Regions from separate parts of the Lactiplantibacillus sp. YT640 genome, predicted to be linked through region 3. Evidence: predicted binding sites of a transcription regulator. Region 3 holds the regulator's gene; each other region holds the start of a gene.
What was found. Region 3 encodes Rex, which represses fermentation and respiration genes when NADH is low (regulators of the CRP and FNR family bind a similar motif). Its sites were predicted from a motif close to TTGTGAANTANTTCACAA; they were not measured.

Region 1 (7,592 bases), on a different contig from region 3:
TCTTAATACTGCAACCGTTCATTGTGCACGGCTACGTTGCCGAAACATTCAAGGTCCGTGCCAGATCAATCACTCGTGCTTTGATCTGATCTCGGACCTGTCGAAATACTAGCAATTGGTCACTAACACTGCCAGTCGTGCGAGCCGGATCAGGCAATGGCCAGTGTAGCCTGGTCACCGTTGCCGGAGTGACGGGGCAGCGATCCCGTGCATCACCACACAACGTCACCACGACTGCACACTGATTAAGATAGGTCAGGTCGATTAATTTAGAAACCTGGTCACTGATATCAATACCCACCTCGCTCATTACTTGAACAGCTAGTGGGTTCAGGCCATGTGTCTCCACCCCAGCACTAGCAACTTGCCAGTTTGGTCCTAATAATTGCTGTGCAAAGCCTTCTGCCATCTGACTGCGACAGGCATTGCCCGTACATAAAAAATATATTTTTGGCATTTCGCCGTCCTCCTAAATTACTGACGATAACGACACTAATCGCGTATCATCACCAATATTATGCCCGCAAGAATCCCGCTTGCTCCGCTAATAACCATTAAGATACAACATCGTCATGCGCGTAACCGCGATAGATTGCTGTGACTATTCCAGCAATCGAATAAGCTAGCCTTAACCCTCAAGAATGCGCTCACTATATTTTTGTAATCGATTTCAAAACGATTTATACTAGAATTGATATTACAATATTATTCTAAACTTATAACCAGTCCCCCTGAGCAGTTACTCATCGCGAGAACGGTCTTATTTCAACTAATTTATCGGAGGTCTTTTCCATGACAGTAGCAATTCGTTATCAAACTCGCAATGGCAATACACAAGCATTTGCCGAACAAATCGCTAGCGTGGCAGGTGTTCCAGCACAATCCATCGATACACCTGTCGAACAAGCTGACACACTCTTTTTTGGCGGCGGTACTTATTTTATGAAACCCGACAAAACCGCATCTGCTTTTATGAAGAACCTTGATCCGACTAAGATCAAACAAATCGCCCTATTCACAACTTCTGGCGGACCAGAAATGGTTTCAGACAAAGCCCTGACAAAGATTGCCACCGAAAAGGGCATTCCCGTCATCGGCCACTTCCACCAAGTCATGGGTGGCAAAGGAATGAAAATCATCGGCAGTACTGGCGGCAAGCTCAAAGATGAGCAGATTGAACTCGTTAAGGAATTCGCTCAAAAAATGTTAGCTCAATAATGATTTGACGGCGCTCGCGTTGACTGAAAAAGTCAATGCGAGCGCTATTTTTGGATTAGTGCTGAAGACCTAATTAGCCCGTCTAATTTGACGTAGGACGTCAATGCACCGCTGCTGATTAGCGTTAGGCAAAAAGGACTTCCGCACCGCCAGTTGCATGTAACAGTGTAATTGCTCTTGGGCAGCTAGTGGAATCCCTACAACCTGATCACTTAGCACTACGGAATCCGCAATGACCACCCCAACACCAACGTTTTGAGCAACTAGACCTTCGACTAACGCGTTGGTAGCTGCCTCGTAGACGATTTTAGGCTGTATGTGGCCGCGCTGACAATATTGTTCTAATGCTAACCGTGGTAATGCGTGTTTAGGACGAGCGATGATAGGCACTCCTTGTAAGTCAGTTGCTCGAATCGTTTTTAAGTGACTTAATGGACTATTGACATTGGCCAAGACCTGCATCTGATGTTCCTCTAAGATGCTCACCCGTAAATCCGTGGCACGTTCTGGGACCAAAGTTGAAAAAACCGCTGCGTCTAACTTGCCTTGCCGCAAGTCAACTAACAATTGTTCTGAATCAGCAACGGTCGTTGTGACCTGGTCTAATAAATCAACTGAGATAAATTTTTTTATCACCCGGGGAAGCCAAATACCACCCGCAACATTGGAAAATCCGAGCCGAACTTGCTGCTCATTAGCGTGATGAACTTCCAGTGCCATCTGCGCAACGTCTTTTAAGAGTTGCTTAGACTTAATATACAAGGTCCGCCCCGCTGCCGTCGTTACTAGTTGGGCCCGATGGTTGGCCTGCGTTAGTAATACTGCTTGGTATTCTTCTTCCAATCGTCGTAAAGCTGCAGAAATAGCCGGTTGTGTGACGTGAAACTTGGTCGCCGTGGCCGTGTAATTTCCCGTCTCAACTAATGAACAGAAGTACTTTAAATCGCGTTCATTCACGTCAACGCCCCCATTCAATCTATTTAATACCTAATTTTAACACGAAAGATGCGGCAAATCGTGGTCAGGATCAATCACGACTTACCGCATCTATATTGCTCAGTTAGTCTTACCAAAAGCCTAATAACTTGGTCCACAGCAAGCCCCCACCTAACCAGATGACGTTAAAAATAACCCCAATAATTGCACTCAATCGCCACCACTCCGCACTAGTCACATAGCCTGTACTTGACAATAATGCCGCGGGCCCGGCCGAGTACGGCGTCGTTGACAAGTTGATTGAACCAGCAAATGCCAATAGTAACGCCGCTAAAACATGGGGAACACCGGCACCAATGGCGATGGATAAAAAGCCAGCATATAACGCCGAAATCTGTGTTGAAACACTCGGAAACATGTAATGTAAGTAAAAATAAGCTAAAAACAGGATAATGAGCACGCTAATCCAGTTCATACCATTCAGTAAATGACCTAACGTTTTGGAAAACCATGGGAAAAAGCCTAGTGTCATTAGCTTCTTAGACATCATCATCATGATCGATAACCAGACTAAAATATTCCAAGCAAAATGTTCATTGAGCAAATCGTTAGTCGTTAACACGCCCGTAATCAGCAAAATAACAACTGCGATAAAACTTACTTCGGTCGCATCGATGCCAATTTTAGTCCCGATCAACCATAAAACAATCGCTAAAATAAAGGTAATTGACATAATTTTTTCACTAGCTGTCATTTTTCCAAGTGCGGCCAAACGCGTCGTTGCCCAGCGGTGCGCGTCTGGCGTTTGTTTCACCTCAGGGGGATAGACTTTATATAGTACCCATGGAATAATTAGTAGCGATAAAATACCTGGGACACAAGCAGCCATAAACCATTGCATCCAAGTTACCGTGATTCCCTGCATCTTAGCTAAACCAATAGCCACCATGTTGCCAGCTAAACCGGTCAAAAACAAGCCTGATGTAATATTATTAACTTCATATTCATTAAAAACTAGAAATGAGCCTAATTTTCGCTGTGTGCCCTGTTTCGGATCAGATCCCATTTCACGAGAAAGATTATCAATAATGGGATACATAATCCCGTTGACCCGCGCATTATTGCTAGGAATACCAATCGCCAATACGGCATCAACAAAGGATAAGGCGTATGCTAAGCTCAGCGTGCGCTTGCCAAATAAACTGACAAACAGATAGGCGATCCGCTTGCCAAGTCCTGATTTAATAAAACCAGCAGCCATGAACATGCACATGGCAACCATCCACGCCGTCGAATTACCAAAACCAGTAGCGACTTCGTCCATCGTAAAAACACCCGTTAACGTCGCGACAACAATCCCAATCAGCGTGACGGCCATCATCGGTAATGGCTTGGTAATACAAGCAATAATCGTTGCCACAAAAATTGCAAATAAGTGCCACGCCATAATACTAATTGCTACTGGTCGTAGTGGCGTAACTAGCCATAACCCAATTCCCAAAATTAGCGGTAACAGAAAGCCCTTCCATTTTATTTCACTCAACATCTGCACTTCCTCCTAATCTTCATATAATTGTTAAGATTTTCACATATCTTGCCATTAACGGTTGTTTGCCGTTTTTCAATATCACCATAACTTAATTTATAAGTCTGTCAATTTAAATTTAGTTGTAGTTGCTTGAGGTGTCGCAATAAAACCCGTTATATACAGCCTACAGGGACCTGTTTGCGATTAAAAATACCTGAAATTATCATAGCGACTAGTGCCTTTTATCGGACACTTTTATAAATAGAATTTATAAAAAGCTAAAATAAAGTTTGCCACTTGCTTAATTCTCACTAAAGTTTCGACAACCCGTCAAATTAATCACAGCTTGTTATCCTTGTCACAATAGCATTCTGTTGGCTTCGTTAAAATTAACGGTTGTTTTTTCTAGGTAACTATTTATATTGAAAGCGTAAACAATTCGTATACTTATCCAACTAAAAACTAATAAAGGAATGTTAATTATGAAATATATTGCCTTGATTGGTACGGCGGCACAACAGTCTTACAACCGTGAATTATTACAATTTATGAAGCATCATTTTAGTCAACGGGCTACCATTGACGTTAATGAAATTACAGGGATTCCCCTTTTTAATGAACCAACTCAAAATCATATCCCGGCGACCGTTCAAGCCTTAAATGATAAAATTAGCCAGGCCGATGGGGTGATCATCGGGGTACCCGAATACGATCATGCCATTCCGGCCGCACTCAAGAACGTTATTGAATGGCTTTCTTACCAGCTCCACCCCTTTGCTAATAAACCGGTCATGTTAGTTGGTACTTCCCTTGGCGTACAGGGGACGTGTCGTGCTCAAGGTGACTTACGCAATATTCTCAATGCGCCCGGAGTTGATGCTCAGGTACTCCCTGGCAATGAATACATGTTAAGCTACGCTGCTAAAGCCTTTGATCAGAATGGTCAAATGACCGATGCCCCTTCTATCAAGTTCTTGGAACGGTGCTTCGATAACTTTGAAAAATACGTTAAGGCACTCAACGGCACGCCCGCGCTCAATGTGAACTGGCACGGTAACTACGACGTCATCGTTTTAGGCTTTGGTGGTGCCGGTGCTTCAGCGGCTCGTTTTGCTGCTGATAATGGTGCCCACGTACTAGTAGTTGATGCGGCACCATTTGGCCGTGAAGGTGGCAACACCCGCTACTCCGCCCAACACGTCGTTACGGGTGAAAGCTTAGATAAACTAACCGCTTATTATCAAGCACTGGGCGCGCCATTCAGTACCCCTACTAAGACACTCAACGCCTATTTAAGCGGCATGAGTAAAATTCCAGCATATTTTGAAAAATATCTGGGGATTAAAGCCGTTAGTTGGAAACATGATATTAAACCCGGTGATGCCGTTGCCATCAAGAAAACCATGGCGGAATACCCAGAACTAGCCGGAAGTGATACGATTGACTTTGCCCTCGTTCACAAGCGTGATAAAGACGCTGCATTATGGAAACTACTCCGGCAAAAAGTCCTTGAACGAGCTGACAATATTGACGTTTGGTTGGACTCACGGGCACAACATTTGATCCAAGATCCTAATACTAAAGTGATCCAAGGGGTCCAAATCAAACGGGGCGAGCGACTGCTTAATATCCATGCTAATAATGGCGTCGTTTTAGCTATGGGTGGTTTTGAAAACAATCCTGAGTTAAAGCAAACCTACTTGCACAGTGATCATCTGACACCACTTGGGACGCTCTATAACCGCGGTGATGGTATCAAAATGGCTCAAGAAGTTGATGCCAAAATGTGGCACATGACCAATTATGAATCTCACGGTATCTTACCTGGAATCACCTTCAAAGAAGACGCCAATGAACGGGGCCGTCAAATTGAACACTGGCCTTTATTAAAAAACGGTAGTATTTTCGTTATCGCTGATGACGGGACACGCTACTTCCAAGAAGACGCTAAGCACCGTCACGGACACGTTTACACACATGGCTCTTGGCTAATCCCAATGAATAATCAGCACCCCTACTTAATTTTTGATCAAACCCAGTACGATGCCTTCAAACAAGAAGAAAGTCAGGCTGGTCAGTTACCGTATCCGAAATTCATGACCAAGCTCGTTTCCGCGCCAACGATTGCACAATTGGCCGCCAAATTGGGAGTTCCTGCTAATAATCTACAACAGACGGTAACTGACTTTAATCACTACACAGAAGTGGGACGTGATTTTGAATTTGGTCGTGATCCGCAAACGATGCGTCAACTGGACGATGGCCCTTACTATGCCATTGCTGCGGCCAATGACGTCCTCAACACGCAAGGGGGGCCACAACGCAATGAAAATGCCCAAATTCTCAACGTCAATGACGAACCTATTCCACGCTTGTTCGGCGCTGGTGAATTAGGCGGTATCGTTGCAAACTGCTATCAAGGTGGTGGTAATTTAGCCGAATGTTTGATCTTTGGTAAGTTAGCCGGTGAAAACGCTGCTCGTCCAAAGGTAGATAGTGAATCTGTCACCGCCAACGAAGCCAACGGAATTAATGACCTTGTTGATGGCGAAACAGCATCTAATGTTAAACTGGCCGCTGATCAATATCTCGGCAGTTCCAATGCCGGGCTAGGTGGCAAAGTTATTGTGCGTGTGACTTACAACGACCATAAAATTCAAGCAGTCGATGTTATTCAACACCATGAAAGTGAAGATGTTGGTTTAACCGCTATCGATCAAATTCCACAAGAAATTGTGGCAGCCAACTCCACTAGCGTTGACGCCGTTTCAGGTGCCTCTGCATCTAGCCGAGCTATTAAAGAAGCGGTCCAAAATGCGCTGAAACAAGTCAAAGATTCAGTCACGAATTAAGCACAATTCAAAGCGAATATGTATTTGAGAACATCACGTAACTCACGAGTTGCGTGATGTTTTAGTGTCCCATGGCGAAAGTTTCACGTGAAACATTTTAGGACTTACGGTATTTGATTTCCAAATATAAGTTATGCAAGGTGCCTATCAAAACAGACACCATCTATTGCCAAAATCAGCAGTATCCGTTATACTGTTTATCGCTGTGGCTATAATCGGCCACAATAAGGAGATGATTAATGATGATGGCATCATTATCTGTACGCAAAAGTGCTGCTCGTTAGCGACACTTTTCGACAGAACCTTTCAGAGAAGTGTCTGGTTTGAATCTGAAAGGAATTATATTATGCAACCGACAATTACCACCTATCAATACAGTTATATTACTCAGCAAGTCAATCAGTTAATTAGCGCCGAGCTCGCCGTAAACGATCTTCAAATTAGAGCCGTCGTACGGGCACAAGCTATCGAGCGGATTACGCCACTGCTTCCTAGTGACAATCCAATCACCGCTAATTTCTTGTCCCATTTGCAAACGGACCGGCTAACCCGTGCCAAGGCCCCTCAACTACTTGAAACGCTAATTCCGCTAATTATTCCGTTTCCATCCTTGACGACAAAGCAACTAAGCAAGTTGTTTCGCAAGGTCAAAAAGTTGAAGCAGCCTGTATGGTCACAATTAGCATTACACGAATTGACTTACCTAGGTTGGAATGATGGTGGTAACCAGAAAAAGTATTTAGTAATCCCGGATCATGATCGTCTCATTGGTATCCAGGGAGATTTAGCACCACAAACAGTCAAGGGCGTCTGTGCCATTTGCCAAACAATTGGCAACGTCGCACTCTTTATGTCGACAACCAAGTCATCTGGTCTCGGACCTTACACGCGTAACGGCAATTACATTTGTCGTGACAGCAATCAGTGTAATCGACAATTGACCAACCCGCAGGCTTTAGCTGACTTTTTAGCAGTTGTCCGTCCAAAACGATAATTAAATAAAAATCAGGGCCACCAAGAACAGCTGCAACTGCCGTTCTTGGTGGCCCCTTTCATTA
Region 2 (7,592 bases), on a different contig from region 3:
GAGATAAAACCGGCAACAGCTGCGGATCAAGCAGCGCTGGCTGAAATATATTTAGTGGACCGTCAGCAAGATTTTCCATGGGTCACTGATCCACAACTGCAAGATTTTAACGAAGACAGCCGTGGTGAATTCGTGCTGGTCGCGTGGATTGATGGTCAGCGGGCTGGCTTTTGTTCGTTGTACCGGCTGGCCAACTTCATTCATCTGCTTTTTGTGGCCCCAGATTTCCGCCACTTGAAAGTTGGTGAACGGCTACTGACAGAAATGCGCCAGTATGCAACCGAACCACTCACGTTGAAGTGTGTGATGGCCAACGAAAATGCCCTGCGATTTTATGCGCAAGTAGGGTTTCGAATTGTCAAAGCAGATGCGGACGCGCTCCCACCAAATTATACGTTGCGTGATACGCATACTGAGCAGTACGTGGCATTAGTGGATGTTATGGCCAATGAACGCAAACTTAATTAATCTAATTTATTTTTAATTTTAAGGTTGACATTGTGATAATCTGGCGCTAGAATCTAATCATTAATTAAATTTAGATTAAAAACCGTGATAAGGAACGGTGCTAAGCTGGTTAGTTAGCGAGCTGCGGATTGGTGTAAGGCAGTCAATACCACTTAACATAGATCACCTTGGAGTTGCGCCTCGAAATTCGTGGAGATGGTGCTGGATGGTACCCATTAATGTACCGGCGTATCGCAATTGCTGTACGTACTAAGGTGACTATTGTGAAGTAGTCGCGAATAAAGGTGGTAACCCGTTCTGGACGTCCTTTAATTAACTCATAGGAGTTAGTTAAAGGACGTTTTTTATGATTTAAAGGTGGTGAGGAGTATGGAATCGGACATTCAGGTGGCTAGTTACCAACAAATGTGGGCAATGGTAACTAGTCGCACGAGGACTTGCTCCTCGAGTAACACATAGGTCAACAAGGAATCAAAAACACATAGTATAACTGAGTACTCCGGGTAGATCACATACGATACCACGTGTATCGATTAACACATAGTTTTAGCAACGTGCAATTTATACGTTTAGGCACACATAGTTTTAACATGAACGATATTTATGACCCGTAGTCTTAATAATTCGTATTTAAGACGCCCGTACAATTAGCTGGCGCACTGAATACATCCAAATAATGAAGTGACAACTAGATTAATTGTAATGAGTTAACGTATTAGCAATGGTTAGACGGCCTCATTACGAACACATATTAGGATAACAGTAACCACAAACACATAATGGAGGTTTTATAATGACAACTACCACCACAGAAACAGAAACTCAAGTTGCACAACAGCTATTTACGGCCTATCAGACACAGCATGCGTTAACAATGGCTGATTTTACAAGTAGTGTCGTTGACGAAGACGCTGCGTATCGAGTTCAAGCCGCATTAACGGCCTTAAAACAGCAGCCGGTTGGTGGATACAAGGTCTCGTTGACGAGTGCGGAAACTCAAAAGATGTTTGATGCTCATACGCCGCTGTACGGTGTCCAGGTTGCGGATCACTTTTTGGCGGCACCAACCACGGTTCGACGCGGGCAACTAATGGACCCACTCGTCGAAGTGGAGTTGGTCTTTAAGGCTAAAGAAGACCTGTCAACCACCGATTCATTGACCGATTTATGGCAAAAAACGACTGTCGCGCCGGGACTTGAATTGCCAGATTCACGTTTTGCTGACTGGTTTCCCGATTTGCCTAAAAATTTGGTGGTCGCGGATGCCGCAGTCGGTGGGCTAGTGGTATATGGAACTGAACGAGAGACTGCCGAGTTGTTCGCTTCAGCTGATGCAGTGGCAACGTCAAAGTGTACGCTAGTCCATGATGGGGGGACGGTTAAAACTGGTCAAGCGAGTGAAGTGTTGGGTAACCCGCTTGAGTCATTGAAGTGGTTAGTCGGCAAGCTTGCAGAGCAAGGTAAGACATTAACGGCTGGCCAACGAGTTTCGTCGGGGACGTTTGTCCTACCACCACATTTGACCGCGGGGCACTGGCAAGCCGACTTCGATGCCGGGCTGGGACAGGTTGCGCTGGATGTAACAGAAGCCTAAGTAAAATAATCACGAAAAAGGCCTTCATAAATGTCATGACATTTATGAAGGCCTTTTTGAAGTGTTGCTAAATGAATGTTTTTCAGATGATTAGTAATTTTCAAAGATTGGACAGACTGCTAATTATCCAATTTGTAGACCAGAATGTTTCACGTGAAACATTACTTATTTAAACGATGGTAGTTTTGATCAAAGTACTTGCCGTTGCGAATATCATTCGGCATTTCTTTGTAAGGTGCTTCACTGATTACATCTTCATTGTTTTGGCCGGCGTCGCCCATGTAAGTAATATTGGCAAATTCGGGTACAACTAGTTTTGGATAAGTGGCATACTTTTCACGAGACTGTTCCATTAAATCGATGTGTTCGTTTTGGTAAGTGACCGTAATTTCAGGGTGTTCTTCAACCCACTTTGGGAAGAAAATCGTACCGTGTAGTTTCTTCTCATTGGGCATGAAGTCTAGTGCAACGTCAGTCCCAGTTGGTTCAGTCCAAGAAATTTTGTAAATGCCTTCGGTCAACATGACGATGTCAGCTTTTTGATCAGTGACCCAACGACCGGCAACCATCCCACCGTGGATTCGGTAATCAACGGTGTGGTCGTTCTTGGCGTACCACTCGTATTCCCAGCCGTTATCATAAGTGTAGATAAAGTGTGTGCCGAGAAAGTCATCAAGTGTTTTAAAAGTTTTTGTCATTAGAATTACCTTCCTTATGTCTAATATGTCATTTTAATCATGTAATTTATTACATGTTTTAAACAACAAGGTTAGTGTATACTGTTATCAAGGAATCGTCAAGGAGGAATTTCCAATGGCGCAAAAAAACAAGTTACAATTTATTATTCTAGGGTTATTAAACCAGCAACCATTAACGGGCTATGATCTAACTAAAGCCTTTGATGACGAGATCGGTGAATTCTGGCAAGCTCAACATAGTCAAATTTATCCGCAATTGAAGCGACTAGAAGAACAAGGTTACGTCACGCATGAAATTACGGTCAGTGGCGAAAAACTTGAAAAGAAACTCTACCACATCACCGCAACTGGTCGGCAGCTGTTACATGAGTGGATCAGTGTCGGTACACCAGACTTAACCGCTACGAAAGATGAATTTATTTTAAAACTATACTTTATTCAAACGGATCGTGATCCACGCCTACTAGCGATGTTACAGGAACAGCTCACCCTGCACACAGCTAAGTTAGCACACTTACAACAGCGATTGGCGACCGTTTTCCCGCAAGCTAAAGCTGCTAAGCAACATTATGGTCACTATTTGATCTTACAACATGCGATCGGACGAGAAGACTACTATGTGAATTGGTTGAAGCAGACGTTGAAAGCCTTACCGGAGTAATGGGGAGAGTGCTGCCGTTCTAACTGGTGGCTGGAATCATAGCGTTAAAAGCTACCCTTAATTATTTAGAGCGGCGTTTGAAGGAAATCAGCTTATGATTATATGCGTGTGAGAAATGGTGCCGTTTGAATTCTGAAACTGGTATAATGGCAGTGGTCAATATCAATTCACTTCAATGAGGAGATTAACTATGGAAAATCAAAAAATGCAAGAGCCACTTGTCTATCGGCGAATTTTACTGACCGTTGATGAGGACGATAATACCTCTTCAGAACGTGCGTTTCGATACGCAACGACTTTGGCCCACGACTATGATGTTCCGTTAGGAATTTGTTCGGTGCTGGAAAGCGAAGATATCAATATCTTTGATTCATTAACACCGTCGAAGATCCAAGCTAAACGGAAACACGTTGAAGATGTTGTTGCCGAGTACGTTCAGCTTGCTGAACAACGAGGCGTTAATCAAGTAGAGCCGCTTGTCTATGAAGGCGGTGATGTGGATGACGTCATTTTAGAGCAAGTTATTCCAGAATTTAAACCAGATCTATTAGTGACCGGTGCCGATACTGAATTTCCACATTCTAAGATTGCTGGGGCAATTGGTCCGCGTTTGGCCCGAAAAGCACCTATTTCAGTTATCGTTGTTCGGTAATCAAGACTCGGGACAGGGATTAAGATCCAAGCTGATGAAATTTTAACAACCGCAAGCTCATCATGGCTAATGAGGAGCTTGCGGTTGTTTTTGACTGCTATTGTTCATTAATGAACTTAACAATTTAATTTTTTTATTGGCTATAAATACTGCTAAACATGAGTTTATAAGTGTACTGTTTGGATGATATTAAATAATTTTTCAAATTCTTGTTGCATTATGAGCAAGGATGGCTATAATAAAGTTTGTAAATTAATTCACAAAGGAATTGAACGGAGGAAGCACTTCATGATTAAGACAGAAAAAAATCAAACAAGCAAAGTTACTGATGAAGTTGATCAATTAGTTCAACGTTCTAAGAAAGCATTAGCTATTTTGAAGTCATATACCCAAGCACAAATCGATGATTTATGTGAAAAGGTTGCGGTTGCCGCACTGGACAATCATATGAAGTTAGCCAAGTTGGCGGTTGAGGAAACCGGTCGGGGTGTTGTTGAAGATAAGGCGATTAAGAACATCTACGCCAGCGAATATATCTGGAACAGCATGCGCCATGATAAGACAGTCGGCGTCATTAAAGAAGACGATGAAGAGCAACTAATGGAAATTGCTGAACCAGTTGGTATCGTAGCCGGGGTTACACCCGTAACGAATCCAACTTCAACAACGGTTTTCAAGACGTTGATCTCATTAAAGGGGCGTAACACGATCGTCTTTGGTTTCCATCCTCAAGCTCAGAAATGTAGTTCTGCGGCTGCTGATGTGATGCGGGAAGCGATTAAAGCTGCTGGTGGTCCAGCTGATGCTGTTTTATACATCGAACACCCAAGCATTGAAGCAACCGACGCCTTGATGCACCATACGGATGTTGCGACGATCTTGGCTACCGGTGGTCCAAGTATGGTGACAGCCGCTTACTCATCAGGTAAACCAGCACTGGGTGTTGGTCCTGGTAACGGCCCAACTTATGTTGAAAAAACAGCTGACATTAAGCAGGCGGTTAACGACATTGTTTTATCGAAGACGTTTGATAATGGGATGATTTGTGCTTCTGAAAATAGTGCCATTATCGACAAGGAAATTTATGCTGAAGTTAAAGCTGAATTTATTCGTTTGGGTTGCTACTACGTTAAACCTAAAGATGTGCAAGCCTTGAGTGATGCTGTCATTGATCCTAACCGGCACACAGTTCGTGGTCCAGTTGCTGGTAAAACAGCTTATCAAATCGCACAAATGGCTGGCTTGAAAGATGTCGCTAAGGACTGCCGGGTCTTGATTGCGGAGATTAATGGTGTCGGTATCAAGTACCCATTATCCGGCGAAAAATTATCACCAGTTCTGACCGTTTACAAAGCGGATTCGCATGAAGCGGCGTTCAAACGGGCTAATGAATTACTTCACTATGGTGGCTTAGGCCATACTGCTGGGATTCATACGACCGATGATGCATTGGTCAAAGAATTTGGCTTACAAATGCCAGCTTGCCGGATCTTAGTTAACACGCCATCTTCAGTTGGTGGGTTAGGTAACATCTACAATAACATGGCGCCTTCATTAACTCTGGGCACGGGATCATATGGTGGCAACTCGATTTCTCATAACGTTACAGATATGGATCTGATTAATATCAAAACTGTGGCAAAACGGCGTAATAACATGCAATGGGTCAAAATGCCTCCCAAAGTCTACTTCGAACGCAATTCCGTTCGCTACTTGGAACACATGGCCGGGATTAAGAAGGTTTTCCTAGTTTGTGATCCTGGGATGGTTGAATTTGGCTATGCTGATCGAGTAACGGCGGTCTTGAACAAGCGGACTGATCCGGTTGATATCGACATCTTCTCAGAAGTTGAACCGAACCCGTCGACTGACACAGTCTACAAAGGGGTTGCCCGGATGAAGGCCTTTAAGCCAGATACAATCATTGCACTCGGTGGTGGTTCTGCAATGGACGCCGCTAAGGGGATGTGGCTCTTCTATGAACACCCAGAAGCTTCCTTCTTAGGTGCTAAACAGAAGTTCCTGGATATCCGGAAGCGGACGTACAAAGTACCAGTATCCGAAAAAGTAACTTATATTGGGATTCCAACGACTTCTGGGACTGGTTCTGAAGTAACGCCATACGCGGTTATTACGGACTCCAAGACGCACGTCAAATACCCGATTACGGACTACGCAATGCAACCAGATATTGCGATCGTTGACCCACAATTTGTTGAAACGGTGCCAAAGCGGACGACGGCTTGGACTGGTCTCGACGTAATTACCCACGCAACCGAAGCATATGTTTCAACGATGGCTTCTGACTTCACACGCGGCTGGTCAATTCAAGCTTTGCAATTAGCCTTCAAGTACTTGAAAGCTTCTTATGATGGTGACAAGATGGCTCGTGAGAAGATGCACAATGCCTCAACGCTAGCTGGGATGGCCTTTGCCAATGCCTTCTTGGGTATCAACCACTCGATCGCCCATAAATTAGGCGGGGAATTCAACTTACCACACGGATTGGCAATTGCGATCACTTATCCGCAAGTCGTTCGTTACAATGCTGAAATCCCAACGAAGTTAGCAATGTGGCCGAAGTACAACCATAATACTGCCTTAGCCGACTATGCCAACATTGCCCGGGCCTTAGGGTTACCAGGCAAGACCGACGAAGAACTCAAAGAAAGCTTAGTTAAAGCTTACATTGACTTGGCTCATTCAATGGATGTGACCTTATCCTTGAAAGCCAACCGGGTCGAAAAGAAGCACTTTGACGCCACCGTCGACGAATTAGCCGAACTGGCCTATGAAGACCAATGCACGACCGCTAACCCACGCGAACCTTTAATCAGTGAATTAAAGGCGATTATTGAACGTGAATGGGACGGCCAAGGTACTGAAAAATAGCCCTTTGTGAATTAAGGGAGCCCGCGCTCATGATGAGCGCGGGCTTTTTTGTCATGTGGTTTTAGAATAACTACCTGGAAAGTTTTTACTGTTTGTTTTCAGAGGAGGAGAAAATGAAGACTTGATATGGATAAATTATCGGCTTGCACACTATATAGATATACTTATAGGTGTACTAAATATTTTTGAGATTCGGTTAGGAAAATTCGGCGTTCTAGGCTACAATAATGCAAGAGTTAATTTTACGGAGGAGAAGCCCATGAAAAATAAGGCAGTCACAATCAAAGATGTTGCGCGCCTTGCAGAACGCTCAATTGCGACCGTGTCACAAATTTTAAACGGGCATGGTGATAAGTTTAGTGCGGCGACGGTTGCTAAGGTGGAAGCGGCCCGGGATGAATTAAATTATGAGCCTGATTACTTTGCTCAGCGGATGATTAAGAAGACCAGCAAAACAATTGGGGTCCTTGTGCCTGATATTCGGAATCCCTTTTTTGGTGAGCTGCTTCGAGGCATTGAAAACGTCTTGTATCAGCAAAATTTCATCACGATGTTGTGTAATGCTGATCTGGATGAAGACAAAGAACGCGTCTATTTGGATGAACTCAGCCGCCGGGGTGTGGATGG
Region 3 (7,592 bases):
CATTCGGTTTCAACTTGTTCTTGTTGAGTATTGATGGCTTCAAGTTCTTTTTGTAGGTCTTGTAGTTTACCAACATCGGCCGATACTTCAGGTTGCGCCATTTCAGTTTGAATCTGTGTGGCTTGTTCATCTAAGGCAGTCATCTGTTCTTCCAGGGCGGCAACTGAGCGCTCAAGCTTGCGTTTTTCACGTTGTTGCTGCTTGCTGGCTTGGTAATTTTGCTGGCCTTTGGAGCGGGGAGCAGCAGTTGTGGCACTGGTTGAATCCGCTGCACCGGCTTCAGCAGCTTTTTCGGCCGCTTGGCTAGCAGCCGCAGCCGCGATTTCAGCTTGCTCTTGTTTCTTGTCGATGTAGTAGTCGTAATCACCTAAGAAGAGTTCCGTGCCTTCCGGAGAAACCTCTACGACACTCGTGGCGACTTGGTTAATGAAGTAGCGGTCATGTGACACGAACAAAAGGGTGCCGTCAAAGTCGTTGAGGGCGACTTCCAAAACTTCACGGCTATCGATATCCAAGTGGTTAGTTGGTTCATCTAAGATTAAGAAGTTGTCATTTTGCATGGCAAGTTTGGTCAACAGTAACCGGGCTCGTTCTCCACCAGATAGGGCATGAACGGGTTTATCAACATCTTCACCAGTGAAGAGAAAACTGCCCAAAATGGTACGAATGTCTTTTTCAGGAGTGGTGGGATGTTCATCCCAAAGTTCACTGAGGACGGTTTTTTTGTCGTTTAAATTACGTTGCTCTTGATCGTAGTAGCCCGTAACGACGTTGGTGCCAAAAACGGCCTGGCCTTTAATGAATGGAATCTGTCCCAAAATACTCTTTAGGAAAGTCGATTTTCCAATACCGTTCGGTCCAACGATGGCAATAGCTTCATGTTTCTTAATATTCAAGTTGTCGGGTTCCGAAAGAATCTGACCATCATAGCCCACGGCTGCATCTTTGACGGTCAACACAATGTTGCCGCTTTGTTTAGCCGCATGAAAGCCAAAGTGGGCAGTCTTCTCGTCACTATCAGGGCGGTCAAGGCAGTCCATCTTTGCTAACTGCTTACGCCGAGCCTGGGCCCGTTTTGTCGTAGAAGCACGCACGATGTTACGATTAACAAAGTCTTCAAGCTTGCTGATCTCCGCTTGTTGCTTTTCATAATGTTTCCATTGTGCTTGGATTCGAGCCGCTTTTTCTTGCACAAACTGGTCGTAGTTACCAGTGTAGTGCACCATTTCATGGTGTGATAAGTCATAGACTTCGTTAACGACCCGGTCTAAGAAATAACGGTCATGGCTAACGATTAGCAGCGCACCAGAGTAAGACTGGAGATAGCTTTCCAACCAAGTAAGGGTTTCGACGTCCAAGTGGTTCGTCGGTTCGTCAAGGATAAGCAAGTCCCGTTTTTCAAGTAACAACTTGGCCAAGGCCAACTGGGTCTTTTGTCCACCGGATAGTGCCGTCACCGACTTATCGTACACATCGGCGTCGAATTGGAAGCCGTGCAACACGCCCCGAATCTCAGCTTGGTAGCCGTACCCGTTTTTTTGTTGAAATTCAGTTTGAATCTGATCATAGGTTTTCAGGGTCTGTTGATAAGCCTGCTCATCATTCATGATTGCGGGGTCGCTCAATTGATTTTCGAGCTGGTGCATCCGTTTTTCGATGGCATGTAACTCAGCAAAGACACTACTCATTTCTTCCCAAATCGTATTGTTACTATCCAGTCCTTGGTCTTGCGCCAAGTAACCGATTGTTAAGCCCTTGCGCATTGAAATATGGCCTTCGTCCGGTACCGTTTCGCCGGCAATCATTTTAAGTAAGGTTGATTTTCCGGCCCCGTTTCGACCGACAAGGGCCACCCGAGCGTGTTCTTGAATATCCATTTGTACGTTATCGAACAAGACATCGGCGCCAAAACGCCGCATAACTTGCTGTACTTGTAGTAAAATCACGCTTTATTAAGCTCCTTTCACATTTAATTCGTGACATAATTGTAGCATATTGTAACGGCCTGACCCAATTATTCGGAATAATAAGTAATTATTATTTCACAAAGTCACGCGTTATGCTAGAATAGTGTCAGCAAATTCACAAACTTTTAATTAGGAGGACACGTCCGAATGGCAGAAACAAAAATTCCACGGGCAACGGCAAAACGGTTACCGATTTATTACCGCTATTTAAATATCTTGCTAGATGCAGATAAGAAGCGGGTCTCATCGACCGAGTTGTCCGAGGCGGTTAAAGTAGATTCAGCAACGATTCGGCGAGATTTCTCGTATTTTGGGGCGCTCGGCAAACGAGGGTATGGATACGATGTTGAAACGTTACTTGCATTTTTCAAAAAGATTTTAAATCAAGACACCTTAACGAATGTTGCTTTAATTGGGGTCGGTAATTTGGGCCACGCCCTACTGAACTTTAATTTTCACAAAAACAGTAATGTCCGCATTTCAGCAGCATTTGATGTCAACGAGGCGATTGCCAATACAGTCCAAAGTGGGGTTCCAGTGTACCCAATGACGGAGCTCAAAAAGCAATTGATCGAACAACAGATTGAGATTGCTATCTTAACGGTGCCAACCACGGTTGTTCAGAAAATTACCGATGACTTGGTTGATGCAAACGTCAAAGGAATCATGAACTTTACGCCGTTACGAATCTCCGTTCCTGAGACAGTACGGGTTCAGAACGTTGATTTGACCAACGAATTACAAACATTGATCTACTTCATTGAACATTACGGTCAGCAATTAGGTGACAATGGTAATGACGATGAAAATGAGACTGAAGATTAATAACTCGCTTTATCTTTGAAATTAAATGGCTATAAAAAGGCCTCTCTGAATTATTCAGGGAAGCCTTTTTAACATACTTAGATCACGAATCATTGATTGTAACGTATAAATATTCGGTGAAAATTAACGTTGAAACGCTAGGTTAGCGCTACCTAGTAATGATACTAGTGCAGTAAGCCTAATAATGTGGGTAACACAACCGATGCGTTCATTAGGATGTGAGCCGTCATCGATGTTTGAATCCGACCGGTGTGCTGGTATAACCAGCAGAATAATAACCCGATAAAGGCATAGAGGATAAAGTGACCATCCGCATGTGCAAAGCTAAATAGCACACTAGAAATCAAGGCCGCCCCAATCTGACCAGTAACCGCACTTAGATTGCCAAAGATAACTTTGCGGAAGACGATTTCTTCCATAATCGGGGCACCGACAATGATGGCTAAGAAGAAAGCGGGATATTGTTGCCCAACAGTTAAGAGGGTGGTCGTGTTGGTTGACGCTGTTGACTGTCCCAGTAAAGCCGTCATTTTTAAAATGATGACTTGACCAACGATGACTAGGACAAGACCGATCAATCCCCAGATGAACGTCATGAACCAGTTACTTGGTTGTTTTTCAACAACGTTTTTTGTCCGCATGCGACTCGCCAACCAGATGAGTAGGATTGCACCGACTAAGTAGTCGACCGTTTGAATCACGAATACTTGGGCCCCTAGCTGATGGAAAGCAGTCACAAGGACGCTCGGTAGTGCGTAAATAATAAAGTAGATGATAAGAATAAAGATTGATTGGCGGCGATTAACCATCAAGTCACGTCCTTTTAAAAGTTTGATTTAAGATTTATTGATACTTCAATAGTATTCATTATAGTCGATTTGACATTCTTTGACTAATAATTGACAAATCACTTGCAATCTTGAATTAAAATGATATAGTTGACAATGTAATTAGCACTTGAGGTTGAGGAGTGCTAAAAAAGAATAAATGGAGGGATTCACGTGTTAAAACCATTAGGAGATCGCGTTATCTTGCAACAACAAGAAGAAGAAGAACAAACAATTGGCGGTATTGTCATTGCCAATAACGCTAAGGAAAAGCCCCAAAGCGGTAAGGTTGTTGCCGTCAATGACGGTCGTGTTTTAGATAACGGGACAAAAGTTGACCCCAGCGTGAAGGTCGGCGATCAAGTATTATTCGATAAGTATGCCGGTACCGAAGTCAAGTATCAAGGTGCTAAGTATTTGGTATTGCACGAAAAAGATATTGTTGCAATCGAAGACTAATCCATTTAAATTGCGCAACTTAAAATAAATTAAATTCATGAGGTGAATAGAGATAATGGCTAAAGAATTAAAGTTCTCTGAAGATGCACGTTCAGCGATGCTAAAAGGTGTCGATCAATTAGCTGACACAGTTAAGTCAACGTTAGGTCCTAAGGGTCGCAACGTTGTTTTGGAACAATCATATGGTTCACCAACAATTACTAATGATGGTGTAACGATTGCTAAGGCGATCGAATTAGACGATCATTTCGAAAACATGGGTGCTAAGTTAGTTTCTGAAGTTGCTTCAAAGACTAATGACATCGCTGGTGATGGGACGACTACTGCAACGGTCTTAACACAATCAATCGTTAATGAAGGTATGAAGAACGTTACGGCCGGTGCTAACCCTGTTGGCATTCGTCGTGGGATTGAAGAAGCTACTAAGACGGCGGTTGACTCATTACACGCTATGGCACACGAAGTTAAGACGCAAGAAGATATTGCGCAAATCGCTTCTGTATCTTCAGCAAGTGAAGAAACTGGTAAATTGATTGCCGAAGCCATGGAAAAAGTTGGTCATGACGGTGTTATCACGATTGAAGAATCACGTGGTGTTGATACTAGCTTAGACGTTGTTGAAGGGATGCAATTCGACCGCGGCTACTTATCACAATACATGGTTACTGATAATGATAAGATGGAGGCGGATCTTGACAATCCATATATCTTAATTACTGATAAGAAGATTTCAAACATTCAAGATATCTTACCACTATTACAATCCATCGTTGAACAAGGCAAGCCATTGTTGATCATTGCTGATGACATTTCTGGTGAAGCTTTACCAACCTTAGTCTTGAACAAGATGCGTGGGACGTTTAACGTTGTCGCCGTTAAGGCACCCGGTTTTGGTGATCGGCGTAAGGAACAATTACAAGATATCGCTATCTTAACTGGCGGGACGGTTATCACTGACGACCTTGGCCTTGAATTGAAGGACACGACCATCGATCAATTAGGTCAAGCCAACAAAGTTACGGTTACTAAGGATAACACCACCATTGTTGAAGGCGCTGGTTCCAAGGATGCTATCTCAGAACGGGTTGAATTTATCCGTAACCAAATCGGTGAAACAACTTCTGACTTTGACAAAGAAAAGTTACAAGAACGTTTAGCTAAATTAGCTGGTGGGGTTGCCGTTGTTCGTGTCGGTGCCGCTACTGAAACTGAATTGAAGGAACGTAAATACCGGATTGAAGATGCTTTGAACGCAACTCGGGCCGCCGTTGAAGAAGGCTTTGTTGCTGGTGGTGGTACTGCTTTGATTAACGTTATCAAAGATGTTGCTGCATTGAAGGAAACTGGTGACGTTCAAACTGGGATCAACATTGTTAAACGTGCTTTGGAAGAACCAGTTCGCCAAATCGCTGAAAATGCTGGTTTGGAAGGCTCTGTTATCGTTGAAAAGATGAAGGAACAAAAGCCAGGTGTTGGTTTCAACGCCGCAACTGATGAATGGGTTGACATGATCAAAGCTGGTATCGTGGACCCAACTAAGGTAACGCGTTCTGCTTTACAAAATGCCGCTTCTGTTTCAGCCCTTCTCTTAACGACTGAAGCCGTTGTCGCTGAAAAACCTGAAGAAAATGCACCAGCTGCACCAGCCGCACCAAACCCAGGTATGGGCGGTATGATGTAAACAAATCGTAACATTAAGCACTTACTCGGCTGAGTAAGTGCTTTTTTAGTGCTGTTAGGGTGTGAATCGACTAGAATAAAGGTATTGATTTATCCATATTAGAGCGGTAGGATTAGTCGTTAACGCAAAATGTGGGTGCGGTGAAGCACCCGACATTTAACTGGTAGTATTTGGCAGGGTAAAGTAGTAGAATCTACTTTGACTCAGTTTACTTTGGGATAATTATTTTGGAATAAAGGAGTTATTATCATGTGGCGTTATTTAAAGCGGTTAGTTATTGGGAAACCGTTAAAAACCATGGACGAGGGTGGGCAAGCACTCACCAAGTTCAAGGCACTGGCGCTGCTATCGTCAGATGCGCTATCATCGGTGGCTTACGGTACTGAACAGATTACGACCGTTTTGATTACACTTTCAGCGGCCGCGTTGATGTATCAATTGTACGTGGCGGCGCTTGTGTTAGTGCTGTTGTTTGCTATTACGATGTCGTACCGACAAATTATTCGGGCTTATCCATCTGGCGGTGGCGCCTACGTGGTGGCAAGTACGAACTGGGGGCGGCCAGCCGGATTAGTTGCCGGGGGATCACTGCTGGTTGATTATATGCTGACCGTAGCGGTTTCCGTCACTTCTGGTACTGAAGCAATCACGTCGGCGATTCCGGCGCTAGCTAATTATCAAGTATTGATTGCCGTACTGATTGTCATCGCCATCATGGCGTTAAATTTGCGTGGAATGCGCGAATCCGCATCATTCTTAACGTTTCCCGTTTATTTTTTCATTATTATGATTATCGGCATGATTCTATGGGGCGTTATGAATATTGCGAGTGGTAACTTAACTTACCACGCCTCCGCAGCAGTTGGAGCACCGGTTCAAGGGATGACCTTGGTGCTGTTCTTACGGGCCTTTTCTTCCGGTTCGTCTTCGCTGACTGGGGTGGAAGCAATCAGTAATGCGGTGCCAAACTTCAAACGACCGAAACGCAAGAATGCGGCGAACACGTTAGCAATTATGTCATTAGTCTTGGCCGTCTTCTTTGGTGGTATTACTTATTTAAGTTATTACTTAGGCGTTAAACCACAAGTAGACAATACCGTCTTGTCACAAATTGCTACGGCGGTCTTTGGTCACGGCTTATTCTACTACTTGTTACAATTATCGACGGCGTTAATTCTGGCCGTTGCGGCAAATACTGGTTTTTCAGCCTTTCCAATTTTAGCTTATAACTTGGCTAAAGATAAATTTCTACCACATGCTTACATGGATCGTGGGGACCGCTTGGGCTACTCCAATGGGATTATCTCATTGGCGGTCGGGGCAATTGCGTTGATCTTTATCTTTCATGGGAAGACGACGCTTTTGATTCCACTTTATGCGGTGGGGGTCTTTGTCCCATTTACTTTGTCGCAATCTGGTATGATTATTCATTGGTTCCGCGAACGGGGGCAATGGTGGTGGATGAAGGCGGCGGTAAACTTACTTGGGGCGTTGATTTCGATTCTCCTAGTGATTTTCCTATTCTTGCTACATTTCGGCAATGTTTGGCCATACTTAATCGTTATGCCACTCTTACTGTACATGTTCTACCGAATCCACGTGCACTATAACCGGGTTGCGGCCCAGTTACGCGTGGTTGCCAAGGAAAAAGCGACGATTCATGATTATGACGGTGCAACGGTGATCGTCCTCGTCTCGAATGTGACGCGGGTAACTGCTCAAGCAGTCAACTACGCGCGATCCATCGGAGATTACGTCATTGCGATGCACGTGTCCTTTGATGAGAACCCTGAAAAGGAACACAAGACGGCGGCAGAGTTCAAAGAGACCTTC
Region 4 (7,592 bases), on a different contig from region 3:
AAAAAGCGGTTTAATCACCTTCATGATGTTCGGAACTGACGTATAGTGCATACCGAGGTGACTGCGGCTGTCTTCACTGGCAACAGCCTGAATCATGGATCCGAGGATGTCCGGATTCACTTGATTCCAATTCAGCAATTCACCAGCATCAATGATTAATTTTCGAGACTTAGAACTAAACTCCAAGGATTCGTGAGGATTTTTAAATAGGTCACCATCAACATATGGAAAATCATTAAGCCACGATGGTGTGTCGGCCGGACGTTGCGATTTTTCAAAATCAAGCACACCAAATAACTGACTAACAAACGCATCAAAGTCACTCCCATCTTCTTGGGTCATCTGCTTAACTCGATTAGTAAATAAATTGTCCACAAAAATGTTAGTATCTTCCGCAAACAAGCAGAACAGCACACGAATTAAGAACAGGTTTAGTCCTTTACGCGACGCATCCGGATTATCCTTAACTACAACGTCGTAGAGCTTAGCAAAACGTTCGGCAGCACGAACATCAGCAGGATTTTCTTTGTCAAAATCAGCCTTCTCAATTCCGTTCCACGCCAAGAAGAACTCAAACTTTTGAGGTAATTTTGAAAACTCGATATCCAAGGTGTCGTCGGTCTTTGTATCTTTAGCCAGTAGCTGCTTGTAATCAGTGACGATGACGAATCGCGGTTTTGTTCCCAACTCATTTACGCGGGCCTGAACATCCACATACGCCTGCATTAAATTTGAATCAGTCTGCTTGAAGTAAAGCTTATTCTTTAAATAAACTTCACCCGGTTCCTTTGATAGGTTATTCAAGCCCTTTCTCAACTTAGTAATCGTTGCCTTGGGGATTTTTTCATACACACTTAAAAAATCATAGACGAACTCTTCGTGATTTGGTTCGTTAATGATTGATTGGATTTGATCTTCATATTCGGTAATTGCCATGTCGGTTCCTCCACCCTGTACTTGATACACTTTCCCTTATTACATTATCCGCAACATTCTGTGAATGCACAAGGAACGAATTCTAAAAAAAAATCGTGGAGATCCTCAATCACTTCCAAGTGACTGAAGACTTCCACGATTCTTAGTGAGACTGTTGATAGGAAATCTTTCAGATTCGCCACCAATTCATCCATTTTATAAGCTCACAAATACTGTTAAATCAATATTACGATTTCATTTTATATAATTTTCTATTCCCATTCAATTGTCGAAGGTGGCTTACTCGTAACATCGTACACGATGCGGTTAACGTGATCGACTTCATTGACGATCCGCACTGAGATCTTTTGTAAGACATCCCATGGAATACGTGCAAAGTCGGCGGTCATACCGTCGATTGATGTTACGGCCCGAATACCAACGGTGTAATCGTAGGTCCGGCCGTCACCCATGACACCGACTGACTTGATGCCTGGTAATACGGTGAAGTATTGCCAGATTTCACGGTCCAAGCCGGCTTTTTTGATTTCATCACGTAAGATAAAGTCACTATCGCGCACGATTTCTAACTTATCTTCCGTAATCTCACCAATAACCCGAATTCCGAGACCAGGGCCTGGGAATGGTTGACGCCAAACAAGGTCAGACGGCATCCCTAACTTTTCACCGAGTTCCCGTGCTTCGTCCTTAAATAACGTCCGTAGCGGTTCAATCAACTTGAACTGCATGTCTTCTGGCAAACCACCAACATTATGATGTGACTTGATTGTTTGGGCCGTTGAAGTCCCACTTTCAATCACATCGGTGTAGAGAGTCCCCTGTGCGAGGAATTCCATCCCGTTTAACTTCGTGGCTTCTTCATCAAACACTTGGATAAATTCGTTACCAATGATCTTACGTTTCCGTTCAGGATCACTGACACCAGCCAGCTTGCTTAAGAATCGATCCTTAGCATCAACTTTAATGATGTTCAAGCCGAACTTACCTTCCAGGCTCGCCATGACTTGATCGGCTTCGCCCTTCCGCAACAAACCGTGGTCAACGAAAATACTTGTTAATTGCGTTCCAATGGCCTTGTGCAATAACACACCGACGACACTGGAATCAACCCCACCGGAAAGTCCCAGTAAGACCTTTTTGTCGCCAACTTCAGCGCGGATCTTTTCAATCTGCATATCAATGAAGTCATCCATTGACCAGTTAGCTTCAGCTTGGCAAACGTCAAAAGCAAAGTGCCGTAAAATATCATTACCGTAGTCCGTATTCCGAACTTCAGCATGGAATTGAATCCCATATAACTTCCGGTCAACATCTTGAATTGCCGCAATCGGGCAGTTCTTAGAAGTGGCCACCACGTCAAAACCATCAGGTGCCTGAGTAACCAAGTCACCATGACTCATCCACACTGACTGCTCAGCTGGCGTGTTCTTAAATAGGGTCGCCGAGTCACTCGTCACGTCAATGTTCGCCTTGCCGTATTCACGGTTATCAGCTGATTCGACCTTCCCGCCCGCAAGCGTGTAGGTCATCAGTTGCATGCCGTAACAAATCCCCAAGATTGGTAAGCCCAACTTGAAAATCTCCGGGTCAACCCGAAAGGCGCCATCATCGTAAACACTGTTGGGGCCACCAGAAAAGATAATACCTTTCGGGTGACGGGCCTTGATTTCTTCAGCGGTGATCGTGTTCGGAAGTAGTTCCGAATAAACGCCGAAATCACGAATGCGCCGGGTAATCAATTGATTATACTGACTACCGAAATCCAATACCAAAATGGAATCGAAAGACGCGGTATCCGTTTTTGCCAAGTTGTTCACTCCTTTGGATTAATTAATGCTCAATAGGTCTATCATACTGATTTCTAAACGTTCGGTCAACCAGTATGAGAAATTTCTTAGGTGCTAATATTTGCGGAAATACACGGCATCAATCACATGATGCGCAACTTTGTGCAAAATTAAATCCGCACGATTACGGGTTGGCAAGATATAATCATTCAAGTTTTTCAAGTTAACCTCTTCCCAAACACGCTCGGCCATCGCCATCGCGTCCTTCGGATCACCGATCGCCCAAGGATAGAAATAATTCGTCGGATCCTGGAAAGCCGTTTTCATCAGGGCCTTGAAGCGTTCTAAGTACCAATCTTCAATTAAATCGGCATCCGCATCCACATACACTGAGAAGTCCGTAAAATCACTAATGTAGATCGCCTGATTGCTTGGCAATTGCAACACGTTAATCCCTTCAATAATCAAAATGTCAGGATGCGTGATCACGTCAAAGCGGTTTGGCACAATATCATAAGTCTGATGAGAGTATACCGGGGCCTTCGCTAACGGCTTTCCGCTCTTCACATCGTTCAAGAATTGGATCAGCCGCGTCATATCATAGCTTTCCGGAAACCCTTTACGTTCCATCAATTGCATCTTTTTGAGCTCGGCATTCGGGTATAAGAAACCATCCGTCGTAATCAATTGCGTCCGCCGGTCTGGATATAAATATTTAAATAGAATCTCTAATAACCGTGCTGTGGTGGTCTTGCCAACTGCCACACTTCCAGACACTCCAATAATAAAGGGTGATTGGCGGTTCTGGCGGTGTAAAAAAACGGACTCCGTTTCCCGCCATGACAAGTAGTGTTCATACTTGGCCTGCAACAAATGCGCAAACGGCATATAAATATCACGGACATCGTCGAGACTAATCCGGTCATTAAACGCCTCAATTTCGTGCAAATTGGCTGCGGTCAATGGTACTTGATGCTGATTGTTACGATAAAATTGCTTCCACTGTTCACGTGAGAAGCGATAATAGTTCATCTGATCTTCCATGATTTCTGTCTGCCACCATTACTAAATTAATGGGTTGATTATAACATGAAACCCTTATCAAACGCTGATTAAAATTCAAATTAACCGGATTCCTAATTGATAGCCAATAACCATTAATAGCTCGATACTAGTTAACGCTGACCTAGTACCGAGCTATGCTACTGTATCTTATTCGATTTTCAGTTGTGCCGCGACCTCACGAGCCTGACCAAATAACGTCGTAATAATTTCCTTGACTGGCCGAATTGTCGTCATCATCCCCGCCACTTCGCCAGCCATGGGCGTACCATGTTCCATATCGCCATCTTCAACGGCTTTCGCAAATGAACCGTCCGCTAACGCGTGTAATTCTGCTACCGGCGCGTTAGTTTGCTCCAATTGCAAGTATTGCGCCAACATCGGGTTAACTAGCGCCCGTACCGGATCGCGCTGGCTGCGGCCAGTCACGATTGTATCCGTGTCACTGGCAGCCAATACCCGTTGCTTATAACTAGCTGGAACCGGGCACTCCTCAGCTGTCAAAAAGATCGTGCCACACTGCACACCCTGGGCGCCCAGCGCAAACATCGCCGCAATCGAGCGACCATCACCGACACCACCAGCACCAATCACCGGAATATCAACAGCGTCCACGACTTGAGGTAATAATGCCATCGTTGACGTTTGACCGATATGTCCGCCTGATTCTTGACCTTCAGCAACCAACGCATCTGCACCGGCCGCCACCATCTTATGGGCATGGTGGACCGAAGCAATCACTGGGATCACTTTAATACCGGCCGCGTGTAACGGCGGAATATATGAAGTCGGGTTACCCGCACCAGTCGTCACGACCTTGACCCCCTCATCAATGATGACTTGGGCCAGTTCTGGACAGTTCTTCATCTGTAACATTAAATTGACACCAAACGGCTTATCCGTCAGCTTGCGGGTCTCTTGGATCTCTGCTCGCAACTGTTCGGCAGATAACCCCGCTGAACCTAAAACACCGAGTCCCCCAGCTTCCGAAACCGCCCCGACTAATTCATGGGTCGCAATTCGCATCATGGCACCAGAAAAAATGGGATATTGAATACCTAACATTTCAGTGATTGACATCGTCGTTTCCTCCTCAGGTCACTAACAACCGTTCTAACTAGTTGTTAGTATTTTCACGATATTGTGTGCCTAGTCAGCATTAAGGCCATTGTCTCTCACCGACTACTGCACTTGATGAGTTAATTTTAACGCTTATTCCATCGTTATGATAGCGTTTTCTTAGTTATTCCGACACAAGTCCCCAACTGTTCCACTACTGATCATCCTGACGCACCTTAAGATTTCCTTCACAAGTAAAACTAAAAAAAGTACCACTCCAGGTGAATGGAGCGGTACTCACTGTCTTAAACTGACTTAAACTTTTGCTTCATTTAATGTATACAAGGCGTGGTTCACCCGCGCTAGTAACGGTGACAAGCTACCCACCGCGACTAGCGTTAGCTCGTGCATGGCCCGTGAACAGATTGTATATAATAGTTGCCGTTCATCTTCACGTTGGTAATTTTCCTGATTAGCGTTCCACACGATGACCGCGTCAAACTCCAACCCTTTTGCTAAGAAAGACGGGACTACAATGACACCAGGAGCCAAGCGTTGATTTTCAGTTTGAATCAACGTGACCTGCTCACCACGAGCTTTCAGGGCCTTCGTGAGCGCCTCGCATTCTGCTAAGGATTTCCCGATAATTGCCGTCGTATCACGTTCAGAATCGTTCATCGCTAGCTGATCAACGACTTGATCAACCCCTGCTTCAAAGTTAGGCGTCACAACGACATTTGGCAAGTCGCCCTGACGATCAAAAGCCGTGACGGCTTCACCATTGACTAAAATTTCCTTGGTGAAATCAGTAATCTGTTGCGTTGACCGGTACGATTTAGTCAATTGCACGACCCGCGTCTTTTCAGGGTCAAATAATGTGGCCAATTCATTGATCAGCGAATGGCTGTTTTCCTTGGTAAAAATCGCCTGGTTCAAGTCACCGAGCATTGTGAAGCGGGCTTGAGGGAAGCTAAACTTCAGGAACGCTAGCTGAAAGGCGTTGTAATCTTGAATCTCATCCAAGAAGACAAACCGGATGTCACGCTGCCCGTGCTTTCCGGTCATTAAGTCATGCAGGTACATGTAAGCTGAGACCGTTGTTAACGAGATATGACGTTCCTTAATCTCGGCTAGTTTCCGTTCAACCGTAGCATCCCAGTCAGCAGCTGAGATACCGTGATCAGCCAACTTGATGATCTTCGGTACTTCGCGTAAGAAATGCGCGTACTGCATGTTGATGCTCAAGAAACGGTTACGCACGATTTGCGTCCGGGCTTTTCCTAAGCGTTGCATCACAATTTTACGTGCTAAGAATTTAAACTCTTTATCGCCATTCTTAAATTCCCGCGGCTGATTGCCATATAATTGATTGATCTCTTCGCGTGATAAGTCTTGAACCGCTTCTTCGACCCACTTGGAACGCATCTCCGATTCAACCTTGCGATTCAAAATCTTGATTAATTCTTCCTTAGTTGCTGATAACCGGTTCGCTAAGTGGTAGTTTTCGTTGAAAGAGTAGTAAATCGATTTAATCTTTTCCCGGGAAATAATCACTTCATCGTTCAACGTAATGTTACGGAAACGCATGTCCGCTTGTTCCAAATGTCGGCCATACGTTGTAACCGCGTTGAAAAATGCGAGGCTACCTTCCAACTTCGTAATCTTTGCCATCTGCGGTGTATTTTCAGTTTCAAACCGCTGCTGTAAAGTTTCAACTTGCATGTGTGGTAACCGGTACGATGCGTATTGGAAATAAGTCATCTGAACCATGTTTTGTTCACCCAGTTCGGGCAATACTTGGTTAATATAATCATTAAAGAGTTGATTTGGTGAGAACAAGATGACTTGTCCGGCCGTCAAATTACCCCGGTAACGATACAACAAGTATGCGACCCGTTGTAAAACGGACGAGGTCTTCCCGGAACCGGCCGCCCCCTGCACAAACAGGAGGTCAGAACTCGTATCCCGAATAATGGTATTTTGTTCCTTTTGAATCGTCGTCACGATACTCTTCATCTTCACATCGGACTTTTCATCCAACACTTCTAGTAACATCGAGTCACCAACGGCTTCATCAGTATCGTAGACTGTCACGATCTGGCCATTCTCAACCATCAACTGCCGCTTCAACTTCACATTAACGGTCTGTTCACCATCCGGAGTCTGGTACGTCACGTGCCCTAACCCACCGTCATAATAAATACTGGAAATAGGCGCTCGCCAGTCGTAGATCAAAAAGTGATCCGGCGTGTCAGAAAATGAACTGAGTCCGATATAAATCGTCTCAGGCTTAGGCTCACCAGTCTCATGAAAATCGATCCGCGCAAAATAAGCATTCTTTTCCAACTTTTTTAACGTCGATAATTGCTTAGTCGCGTGCTTCCAACTATTCTGCCGCTCATCCATCATCTGTTGTTGCTGCCGCACGGATAATCCGGTCTCCATCATGCCTTCGTAACTATCCGTTTTTATATTGATGTTATTCAGCAAGTCACGTTTAATATCGGCCTGATCTTTTTCCGAGCGCGTAATGGTTTGGCTTTGTTGCTCTTCAGCCACCTTAATTTTCGCAACCACATGATCTAAGTGTTCCTGTTCTGCAGCTTTAATTGACTTAGCCATTGAACGCCCTCCATTCCTAAATATCGAACAATAATTTTATCACTATCGGCGGCCCGACTCAATTAATAACCCATGGCAGCCGCCAGTTTTTGATTTTTTATGTAAATTTGTTTGAACATTGGTCTA

Region 1: the regulator Rex is predicted to act here: its motif matches at 4,029-4,046, upstream of ACOV1R_RS01920 (FAD-binding protein).
Region 2: the regulator Rex is predicted to act here: its motif matches at 4,319-4,336, upstream of adhE (bifunctional acetaldehyde-CoA/alcohol dehydrogenase).
Region 4: the regulator Rex is predicted to act here: its motif matches at 4,907-4,924, upstream of ACOV1R_RS12800 (nitronate monooxygenase).

The regions. Positions count from the first base shown of each region.
Region 1 covers NZ_JBMNVY010000002.1:67,432-75,023, reverse strand. The annotation lists gene arsC (arsenate reductase (thioredoxin)) at 32-457, opposite strand; gene ACOV1R_RS01935 (flavodoxin family protein) at 793-1,218, shown strand; gene ACOV1R_RS01930 (LysR family transcriptional regulator) at 1,288-2,175, opposite strand; gene ACOV1R_RS01925 (DASS family sodium-coupled anion symporter) at 2,285-3,700, opposite strand; gene ACOV1R_RS01920 (FAD-binding protein) at 4,165-6,534, shown strand; gene ACOV1R_RS01915 (FusB/FusC family EF-G-binding protein) at 6,881-7,528, shown strand.
Region 2 covers NZ_JBMNVY010000038.1:5,515-13,106, reverse strand. The annotation lists gene ACOV1R_RS14075 (GNAT family N-acetyltransferase) at 1-468, shown strand, start outside; gene ACOV1R_RS14070 (2-keto-4-pentenoate hydratase) at 1,262-2,062, shown strand; gene ACOV1R_RS14065 (phenolic acid decarboxylase) at 2,224-2,760, opposite strand; gene ACOV1R_RS14060 (PadR family transcriptional regulator) at 2,876-3,421, shown strand; gene ACOV1R_RS14055 (universal stress protein) at 3,612-4,073, shown strand; gene adhE (bifunctional acetaldehyde-CoA/alcohol dehydrogenase) at 4,362-6,965, shown strand; gene rbsR (ribose utilization transcriptional repressor RbsR) at 7,225-7,592, shown strand, end outside.
Region 3 covers NZ_JBMNVY010000013.1:50,652-58,243, forward strand. The annotation lists gene ACOV1R_RS09655 (ABC-F family ATP-binding cassette domain-containing protein) at 1-1,946, opposite strand, end outside; gene ACOV1R_RS09660 (redox-sensing transcriptional repressor Rex) at 2,115-2,792, shown strand; gene ACOV1R_RS09665 (CPBP family intramembrane glutamic endopeptidase) at 2,957-3,601, opposite strand; gene groES (co-chaperone GroES) at 3,794-4,078, shown strand; gene groL (chaperonin GroEL) at 4,134-5,759, shown strand; gene ACOV1R_RS09680 (APC family permease) at 6,009-7,592, shown strand, end outside.
Region 4 covers NZ_JBMNVY010000026.1:5,930-13,521, reverse strand. The annotation lists partial or broken gene ACOV1R_RS12815 (class I SAM-dependent DNA methyltransferase) at 1-936, opposite strand, end outside; gene guaA (glutamine-hydrolyzing GMP synthase) at 1,188-2,744, opposite strand; gene coaA (type I pantothenate kinase) at 2,838-3,767, opposite strand; gene ACOV1R_RS12800 (nitronate monooxygenase) at 3,936-4,865, opposite strand; gene helD (RNA polymerase recycling motor HelD) at 5,160-7,466, opposite strand.